Regions from separate parts of the Mesorhizobium sp. L103C131B0 genome, predicted to be linked through region 3. Evidence: predicted binding sites of a transcription regulator. Region 3 holds the regulator's gene; each other region holds the start of a gene.
What was found. The regulator LexA, encoded in region 3, represses DNA repair genes until DNA is damaged. The targets are predictions, from matches to a motif close to TGTTCNNNNTGTGTTCNG.
Positions count from the first base shown of each region.

Region 1: the regulator LexA is predicted to act here: its motif matches at 1,579-1,596, upstream of X730_RS145840 (sel1 repeat family protein).
Region 2: the regulator LexA is predicted to act here: its motif matches at 1,226-1,243, upstream of X730_RS139160 (DUF3072 domain-containing protein).

Region 1 is NZ_AYXC01000011.1:157,500-160,777, reverse strand. Features, by position in the region: gene X730_RS145835 (ABC transporter substrate-binding protein) at 1-792, opposite strand, end outside; gene X730_RS145840 (sel1 repeat family protein) at 1,179-1,445, opposite strand; gene X730_RS145850 (DUF2147 domain-containing protein) at 1,883-2,224, shown strand; gene X730_RS1000000167600 (hypothetical protein) at 2,361-2,591, opposite strand; gene X730_RS145855 (hypothetical protein) at 2,643-2,837, shown strand; gene X730_RS145860 (AMP nucleosidase) at 3,115-3,278, shown strand, end outside.
Region 2 is NZ_AYXC01000022.1:3,177-6,454, reverse strand. Features, by position in the region: gene X730_RS139155 (NADP-dependent oxidoreductase) at 117-1,034, opposite strand; gene X730_RS139160 (DUF3072 domain-containing protein) at 1,266-1,487, shown strand; gene X730_RS1000000169130 (hypothetical protein) at 1,627-1,758, shown strand.
Region 3 is NZ_AYXC01000015.1:11,768-15,045, reverse strand. Features, by position in the region: gene X730_RS143515 (ComEC/Rec2 family competence protein) at 1-1,368, shown strand, start outside; gene lexA (transcriptional repressor LexA) at 1,362-2,144, opposite strand; gene X730_RS143525 (GntR family transcriptional regulator) at 2,350-3,114, opposite strand.

The DNA.
Region 1 (3,278 bases), on a different contig from region 3:
GGCGACCTGCCAGAATTCCGGCGAGGCGATCGAGTCCGGCATGATCAGCTGGAACTTGACGCTCTGCTCGGCCGACTGACGCAGGATAAGCCCGGCTTCCGGGTGATAGCCGCCGAAATAGACAACGTCGGCCTTGAGGTCCTTCAGCTTGGTGACGAGAGCCGAATAATCCTTCTCGCCGGCATTGATGCCTTCATAGTCGATCTCCTTGAGGCCACCGGCATTCATCGTCGCCTTCACGGCATCGGCAACGCCCTGACCGTAGGCGCTCTTGTCATGCAGGATAACGACATTCTTGCCGGCATATTTCTTGGCGATCCACGGGCCAATGAAGGCGCCCTGCGCGTCGTCACGCGTATAGAGACGCATGATCGTCGGCCAGCCGGCCTTGGCGGCGGCATCGGTCAGCTCGGGATTTGAAGAGGCCGGGCTCATCATCAGCGCGCCGGCCTCGGCGTAGACGGCGGAAGCCGGGATGCTCGAACCTGAACAGGCATGGCCGTCAATAAACTTGACGCTGTTGGCAACGATCCGGTTGGCCACCGAAACCGCCTGCTTGGGATCGCACTGGTCGTCCTCGATGTCGAGCTTGATCATCGAGCCGTTGACACCGCCGGCGGCGTTGATCGCGTCGGCGGCTGCCGTTGCGCCCTGCTTGAACTGATCGCCGATCGTGGCGAGCTGTCCGGTCATCGGGCCGACCACCGAAATGGTGATGTCATCGGCAAAGGCAACCGGCGCGCTCATCATCAGGCCAAATACGGCCGCGCTCAAAATACCCATTTTTTTCATGGTGATAGAACTCCTCCCACACTCGCGCAGCCGCTCTGGCCGCGCTTCTTTCCGAAGGCGGGACAATTTCATCCTTCATTGGGCCTGTCTAGGCGCATCGGCGCCGCTCGATTGGGCCTCATCAACGCAAAAAGCCACGCCAGCCTGTTCCGGCCGGTCGTGGCTTTTTGCTCGTAGCAGTCCCCATGCGCCCCCGCGCCACGAAAACCTGCCCGCCGTCCCCATTGTGCACGACTGGACCGTGCCGGCCTGCCGCGTTCTTGTTCTTTCATGGTCGGCCGTCTTGTCGCGGCCTTGTCGTTTCACCGGTTCCGACCGTCTTTGCGGTCTTGATCCCGGGGCTTCCCTGCTTTCGATAATCTGCCTGCGATAATCTGCTCGCGATCTCAGTGCATCGTCATCCATTCGCGGGCTTCGCGCAGCGCCTTGGCGATCTCGACCTTGGACATTGCGGCCGACAGTTCCGAGCGCAGTTCCGCGGCGCGGACCGAGCCCTTGATGGCGGCGATGTTGAACCATTTGTGGGCGGCAACGACATCGGTCTCGCAATCGCGGCCGGTCGCATACATCATGCCCAGTTCGAAAAGAATGTCGGCCTGGGCAGTTGCCCCCATGGCGCCGAAGCCGGCTTCAAGCATTTCAAAACGTGCCATTTTAGTCCCCTGTCTGGCTCCCGAGAGCGGGCCTCTTCTGTCCCCCGGTGTTCCCCGGGGAGCCGCTCTTTCGATGCTTCCGAGAATGAGGCCGAGCCTTGAATCCGTCGTTAAATGGCGTGCTTAATTTGGAGAAAACAAAGCTAAAACAAGAGGTAAACGCGGAAATTCGTTAAGGATACAAAGTCAGCAATCCCGCCGTTTTTCGATCGATTTGACGAAAATTTGCAAGACGCCGATCAACACTCTGCTAACCACGCGAACCAAAGCCAACGCCTCGATCGTTTCATTTCCACGGGCTGCACTCTCCCGACCCCGCATGAAAATTGCGAAACCTTCCGTCGCGGCACGCTTTTGTTTTGCCGGGAGCTGGATTAGCTTACGTTTGCGTAAGGGGCAGAGAGGCGGCTGCCCCATCTAAACCAGGGAGGACAGATATGTTTCGCAAAGTGAGCTTGGCCCTGGCGGCCGCCGTGATGATGGCTGGTGCGGCTTGGGCCGATCCGATCGAAGGCAATTGGAAGACACAAGCCGGCGACACAGCAGTTATCGGCGGCAGCGGTTCATTCTCCATCACCCTGAAGACCGGCAAATATGCCGGGAAGACCATCGGTTCGCTCAAGGCGGCCGGGGCCAACAAATATGCCGGCAACATCACCGATCCGGCAAACGACAAGACCTATTCGGGCAAGGCAACACTGTCGGGCACCTCGCTCAAAATGAGCGGCTGCGTGCTCGGCGGGCTGATCTGCAAGAGCCAGACCTGGCACAAGCTCTGATCTTGCTGCTTTGAGTTGACCAAAGGGGCCTTCACAGGCCCCGTTTTCTTTTGCAGGACGGTCCGCGCCATAGCCACGACCGTGCCGCTTGCGGCGGCGCAAACCCGAACCGATGCGCTCCCTAAAACATCGTCAATCACTTTGAACCGCAGATGAACGCCGGCATCAGCGCCGGTTCAGTCGCATCAGGGCATTTTGATGGCGTGTTCAAGGAGACACCACGCAAATGCTCGCTCGCCGCTTCACCATCGTCTGCCTGTTGATGAGCCTGTTCGGGATGCTCTTCGCCATCCTCGTGGCCGAACCCGGCCGTCCGGCCCGTTCCTGGGATGCAGCCAGTTCCTGCCAATTCGATTGCATGAACCATTTTCGCCCCTGAGACGACAAAGACATAGATCCAAACAGAAAAGCAAAAGCCATGAACCGCATCGCCATCAACGCCCTCCAGACCCTTCGACTCCTGCCGCGGGCGGCGCTCGTCCTGGTCGTGCTGTCGGCGCCGGTCCTGGCCGTGCCGATGATGCGGGCCAATGCCGACACGACGATCGACGCGCCGGCGACGAAGAAGCATGGCGTCGGCTTTGTCTTGCTGGTCAGTCTGCAGCGCGGGTAAGGTGTGCCGGTATTAAGGTGATGCCGGCCTGCAAGTGGCGGCCTTGGTGCTCACATGCTTCGAGTACGCTCCGCTCCGGTTCTCGAAGCCAGCCAGTTTGGTCGCTTCGCGCCCGTCCTCGACTCCGGCTCAGCGTTACCTGAATCTCAGCACACCTTGGGCATGGACGAATAAATCGACCACTTGGCGGCCACCCTCCCCTCCCAAGTGCGGCCTCAAGTCTCTATATTGAGCCATGGAAAAGCGAATCTACCCACAAGCTATCGAATCGGTCGTCATGCCGGAGCCTTTCGGCAAGCAGAGCTTCGACGACGCCAAAAAGGCCGTGGCCGCCTTGCAGGTGCTCTACGACCGCAACACCAAGTTTCTGCGCGACTCCTTTGCCACGCTTGCCGACGGCGGCGACGAAAGCAAGCGCTACCGCGCCTTCTACCCGGAGAT
Region 2 (3,278 bases), on a different contig from region 3:
TCCCGCAAACACCGCCCTACGATGGCTAAATCCCGCGACAGGCGCTGATTTGCACCTCACCGTGTCAGCTGCCGACGCGACCATAAGGAGCGAGGGCCCGCCTCTCTCCCAAGTTCTCACGGACGAACGCGAACAACGGTCTTGCCCGCGCGTCGGTCCGTTGAGTTGAAGGTGCCGATGGCATCATCCAAGCTCGAAACCTTGCCGATGTTCGTCCGCAGTCGTCCATCGCGGATCCGCTGCACTATCTCAGAAAGCTGGGCTCGATCAGCCTCGACGACGAAGTCAACCGCCAGGCCGTCTGCAGGTCGAATATCCGTTGGTCCGACGACTGTGACAAGGATACCTCCGGCCCGGACGAGCGTTGCGGATCGCTTCTGGACATCGCCGCCGATGACATCGAACACCAGATCGACGCCGCCGACATCTTCAAGGGTGTCTTTTGCGAGGTCGAGGAATTCATTTGCACCGAAGTCGAGCGCTTTCTGGCGGTCGGCGGCCCGCCCGGTGCCGATCACATAGGCTCCGGCCTCCCTGGCAAGCTGCGCCACCATCGAACCGACGGCACCGGCAGCGCCATGCGCGAGAACGCTCTGCCCGGCCTTGATGCGGCCATGCTGGAACAGCCCCTGCCATGCGGTTAGGCCGGAGATCGGCAGGCTAGCGCCCACCGTAAAGTCGACATCGCCGGGCAGCGGCGCGAGGTTACGGGCCTCCATGGCAACATACTCGGCGAGGGTGCCGTCGCGATGCCAGTCCGCGAGGCCGAACACCCGCTGACCTATAGAAAGCCCCGTAGTGCCGTAGCCGAGCGCAGTGACCACACCAGCCAGTTCGTGGCCGAGGATCGAAGAGGTCCGGTCACGGAAGGCTCGGTCGGCCCACGTCGAGGGCCACTCCAGTTCGGTGTTGACGAATCCTGCCGCATGAACCTGTACGACCACGTCGTTAATTGCCGCCCGAGGCTCGGGCAACTCCACCAACTTCATCCCGGCCGTTCCTGCAGTCTGGTCCGTCGCTACGATTGCTTTCATGGGGCGTCTCCTCACCGTTGGGGTAAATTGCGGGCGCGGAGGATCTTTCGATGTCTCGCGCAGAGTTGGCGTTGAGTTCATCGTTGGCGACCGCGAGCGGAAGCTAAGCAATCTCGTCGGATTCTTCCAGCACGGGTAAACTTGCGTTCGTGAACACCCCTGCCATCGCAATCTCAGACACTTCAAGCATGTGGAACAAAAGCAGATCAAATACGTTGTGCCGTTCCCAACATGGAGAGCGTCATGCAAACTACACCCCGAGCCAAAGGCGAAGCTATCAGCAAGGATCCTGACGAATGGACGACGGGAGACGAGCCAATGACTCCGTCGCAAGCTTCCTACTTGAAAACATTATGTGAGCAGGCGGGCGACGACAGAAGCTACGCCGAAGATCTAAGCAAAGCCGAGGCCTCGAAGCGAATCGACGCGCTAAGGACTGAGCTCAAGCTCTGAAGGCGCTGGGAGACCTACGACAGGTTGGTCAGTTTTGCGGTATTTGGCCTCTGATCTGGACGGTCGTATTAGTGAAGGTGGTAGAGTTTGCTAAGGATCTTCAATTCTCCTGCGACTCTTGAGCAGAGAAAGATAGTCGGTGAACCTTGTGGTTCCAAATTCGTCCTCGACCTTCGCAGTGGCTGCATCGCCCGTAATGTCGAGCGATGCGACTGCCCAGTTGGGGCTGGTGTTCGGCGGCAAGGCCGCACTCATCACCTCGCCGACATAGGCATCGACACTCAGCCATGGAGCTCGAAGAGATCGCGGCTATCTACCCGCTCTATCAGCAAACCGGGTATGGGCGGAAAGTGGGCGTAGGCCGACCATGTGGTTGTCGACGCCGAGATGCGCAGTGCTGGTATCGGCGCCAAACTGATGGGGCGGATCGAGAAGGAAGCAGCGCGTTTCGGCTGCGACATCACCCGCATCTCGATACGAGCGCACACACAAATTCTACAGCCTAAACGGGTTAGGCCGATGATGCGCTCGTTCTGGTCAGCCACTGAGTGCGTGGGTCGAGGCAGAGTTCCCACAATATGCTGCGCACAAAGTAGCGACAGAGCGGGCCTAGAAGCGACATAGCGCCGGGTGTGAACGCGAACGCAGCCGGCGCCCGAATGCGTTCAGCGAGCGCCGTCGCGTCCACCTTGCCTTTCTTTGACGGCCCTGTGTTCAGCTTCCCACGGCAACGCGTGGAAGTCGGGCTGGTGCCCCGCTTCACGGTAGCCAGCCTGAGTGAGTAACTTGCTTTGTCCCGCTCCACGACGCAAACAAACGGCGGATTCCCCAAGCACCTATAAACGCCTACAGCTTTTTCCATGCGACAGGTGTGCTGCGGGTGCTCGAAGATGTCGTCCTTCATTGCGATGACAGAACAGGGAGCGAGGACAACTCTTTTTTTGATTGCAGAGAGAGTCTGAGCGGGCTTACTAGTGAGGGGTTTGCCATCGCTTTGAGGGAGGCTGCGATGGTTGCAACGCCCATAGATATCGCTCAAGCGGCCACTACGGCCACCTTGCTGATGCGCCTTCGTCAACGTCATCGCGATGACGTGGCGCGAGGCTGGGAAGATGCCGACCCTTCTACTGTTGCCGTCTCCCGTACGCCTGAGTGTCAATGGCGCGATTTAGCCAAGGCCCTGGTGCACGATTGGTTCGAGCTGATAAAACTGGCTTGGTGGATTGGATCGTCAGCAAGTAGCCGCTGCCCGCCAGCGGCCCAGCAGCCGTCTGCGGGACTTTGCAGCGGGCGCGCTGGGCCTGACCGGTGGGGCGGTGTGGTATCCGCCGGCTGGCGAACATATGCGCCTCCTCCCAACGCCAGCGAAACATCCAAACGAACGAGGCGATCTAACAGCGATCTCACCGTCCAGCCAACACATAGGCCTATAGCAAAGGCTTATAATCGCTGAGAGAACGAAAATGGCCGACGCCATGGTTGGGGAACCCGGGTGGGTAGGCGCCGGCCACAAGCGGAACAGGCCCGCCGCGCCACACATATGGCTGATTTGTCATCACGTGGTTATGGTGTGATCGCGTAGGGCTAGACCAGCGGAACTTAGTAAACGCCGCTTATTAAGCGATCCTCGACGCGATCGTTCATCGCCACGACGACCTGGGAAACTTGACGATTGCAGCCCTCTGCCATGTCGAGCTCAAGTCATGAACATCGGCCCTCCGATCATGAGCAGGCATGCGCCCATCCTACCATATCGCGCTGCCGGTATCGCAAGGCGCCGGCAGCAAGGGG
Region 3 (3,278 bases):
GCCTTTGCGCTGTTTCCCGTTTTCTCTTCGCGCCGGCCGGTGAAGAAATATGCGGCCGCGGCAGCGCTTGTCTCGATCGCCGCCTATCTCGTTATTTCAGGCGTCGTGGTTGCCGCCGAGCGCAGCTTCATCATGCTGGCGGTCATGCTTGTCGCCGTGCTGTTTGATCGCGCCGCACTCACCATGCGCAATCTGGCGATCTCCGCCATTGCCGTCATCCTGGTGTCGCCGCACGAGGTGGTCGGTCCCAGCTTCCAGATGTCGTTTGCCGCCACCGCCGCCCTTGTCGGCGCCTATGCCGGCTGGGCCGATTACCGCGCCGACAAGGTGAGAACGCCGCCGGCAAAGCGCTCCTTCGTCGGCTTCCTGTCGCGAAAATTCGCGCTGGCCATGGGCGGCCTCGCAATGACCTCGATCATCGCCGGCAGTGCAACCTTGCTGTTCGCCATCTGGCATTTTCAGCGTGTGTCGCCGCTCAGCCTGATCGCCAATCTGGCCGTGATGCCGATTGTTTCGTTGATCGTCATGCCCTTTGCCGTGCTCAGCGCACTGGCGATGCCGTTCGGCGCCGACGGGCCGTTCCTCTATGTGATGGGCAAAGGTCTGATGGCGATGATCGCTATATCGGCCTGGATTTCCGAGCGCTCCCCGGTCGACGCCGTCGGGCTGATCTCCATCCGCTCGGTGCTGTTAGTGGCGGTCGCCCTCGTCATCGCCACCATGGCCACCACCTGGCTCAGGTTGGCGGCCGTGCCTTTCGCGCTGGCCGGCCTGTTGACGGTGCCGCAGGTGCTTACGCCCGACGTGCTCATATCCGAGCATCTGGTGGCCATGCCGATCGGTGGCGGCGAACTCGCCCTCAACCGCGAACGCTCCAACGAATTCACCACGGACAATTGGAAACGGGCGCTGCGGGCCAAAACCATTATCCCACCTGAGATTTTCGAGGCAACAGATACGCGGTTCGATCTCGATCCGCTCGATCTGCCGCCCGGCTCGCCCTTCTATTGCACCGGCGATCTCTGTATCGCCCGGCACCCTTCCGGAGCCATTGTAGCGCTTGCGAAAGACCGCAAGACGGCGCGGCCGGCCTGTGCCTTCGCGAGCCTGATCGTCATCGATGACGCCACCGCCTACAATCCGTGCCGCGACCCGCTGGTGCTGGTCGTGACGAAGAAACAGCTGGCCCGCGACGGCAGCGCCGCCGTCTTCTTCGATCCGCAATCGGCAGCTGCAGCGCCAACCATCCGCTTCGCCGTCGACAAGCCGTATCGCCCCTGGCACGAGCAACGCCGCTTCTCCCGCGAAGCGCGCGGCCTGCCGCCTTACAACCAGCGTGAAAAGTACAAACCCAAGCCGGCTCAGTAGCGCCGGATCAATCCGACAAGCTTGCCCTGCACCTTCACCCTGTCCGGTCCAAAAATGCGGGTCTCGTAGGCCGGGTTGGCGGCTTCCAGGGCGATCGAGGCGCCCTTGCGGCGGAAGCGTTTCAGGGTCGCTTCCTCATCGTCGACCAACGCCACCACGATCTCGCCGGGGCTGGCTGTGTCGGCATTGCGGATGATGACCGTGTCGCCATCGAAAATGCCGGCCTCGATCATCGAATCGCCCTTGACCTCGAGCGCGTAGTGTTCGCCGCCCATGATCATATCGGGCGGCACCGAGATCGAATGGGTCTGATGCTGGATGGCGTCGATCGGCACGCCGGCGGCGATGCGTCCCATAACCGGGATTGAAATCGCGGAAACGGCATCGTCATTGCCGGCCGACATCGAACGCGACGGCGAGCCCGGCTTGATCTGGCGGCCGAGACCGCCTTGGCCCAACGCGCCTTGTCCTTGGCCGCCTTGCCCTTGGCCGGTTTGACCAAGACTGCCCTGAATGACGCTCGGCGAAAACTTCCTCGCCGCATTGAGGCCTGGTGCGATCGAGTCGGGCAGCCGCAGCACTTCCAGCGCGCGCGCCCGGTTCGGCAGCCGGCGAATGAAACCGCGCTCCTCAAGCGCCGTGATCAGGCGGTGGATGCCGGACTTGGAGGCGAGGTCGAGCGCTTCCTTCATCTCGTCGAAGGACGGCGGGATTCCGCTCTCCTTCAGGCGTTCATGGATGAACATCAGAAGCTCATGTTGTTTGCGCGTCAGCATCGCGGCCCCCAAGGGTTCTGAAACCAGAATCAGAAAAAACAAACCCAGAACAAACACTATCTGTTCCAGTTGTGTTCCGCAACCTTTTAAAGTTTAATGAATGTGTTGACGTTTTGTTCAGCGTAACGTTCGGCGCTGCGAGCGCCGCTCGTAGTCGTTGGCCGGCAACGGGGTGAAACGAAGACAAAGTGCCCTGCGTCGTCGGCTACGATCGCCGCTTCCTTTTCGGACGGGGCTGCGCAGCATCCGCGCCGGGTTCACTCTGGGCATAGACCTGCAGCGTGTAGCCGATGTGAGCGGTCATCAGAGTTTTCGCACGTTCGACGTCGCGATCGAGGGCCGCTTCCATCAGGGCGGTATGGTGTTCGATCGCCACGGCGTCGCGCAGGGCCGCCACGGCCTTCCGGTGGCCATCCGTGCGGCCGGCGGCGGCGCGCAGCGTCGGGGCCAGACCCAGAAAGCGGTGATGGCGATGCAATTGGTCGGAAATCGTCGCATTGAAGCGCAGCAGCCAGCTGGATGTCGCGGCACTGAGCAGCGCCGCATGGAAGGCATCGTGTTTTTCGTACCACGCGTCGACCGCATCATCCGATGGATCGTCGAGAACAGACCCGCACCGTGAGAGACGATAGTGGGCGGCAACGACCGCGTCTTCCCACTCACGGTCGCCCTCCTCGATCGATTCCACCAGCAGGGGCAGTTCGACCACCAGCCGCGCACGCGCCAAATCCTCGAGCTCCGCCCGAGAGACGGGAGCGACCGCAAACCCGCGGTTGCTGATGGCGGTCACAAGCCGTTCCGCCTCCAGCCGCGACAGCGCCTCGCGCAACGGCGTCCAGCCGATGCCGTAGGTGTTGCGCAGCGTGCTCAGCTTCAACGGCGCGGCAGGCGCCAGCCGGGTCGCAAGAATATCGCGCCTGAGCAGGCGATAGGCCGCTTCCGTCTTCGAGGTCTGCTCGTCATCCAGCATCGTGATCCATCAGACATAAACGCTCGGCGGATCATTATATATCAAAGCCTTTCAATGGGTGAATTATATATAATGTTTGACAGTTCAAGGGCGACCACTCAAGATCGCCGGCATGTTTGGGCGGCAGGCTCCGCCGCGCGCGTTTGTCCATGGAGGGGCGCCGG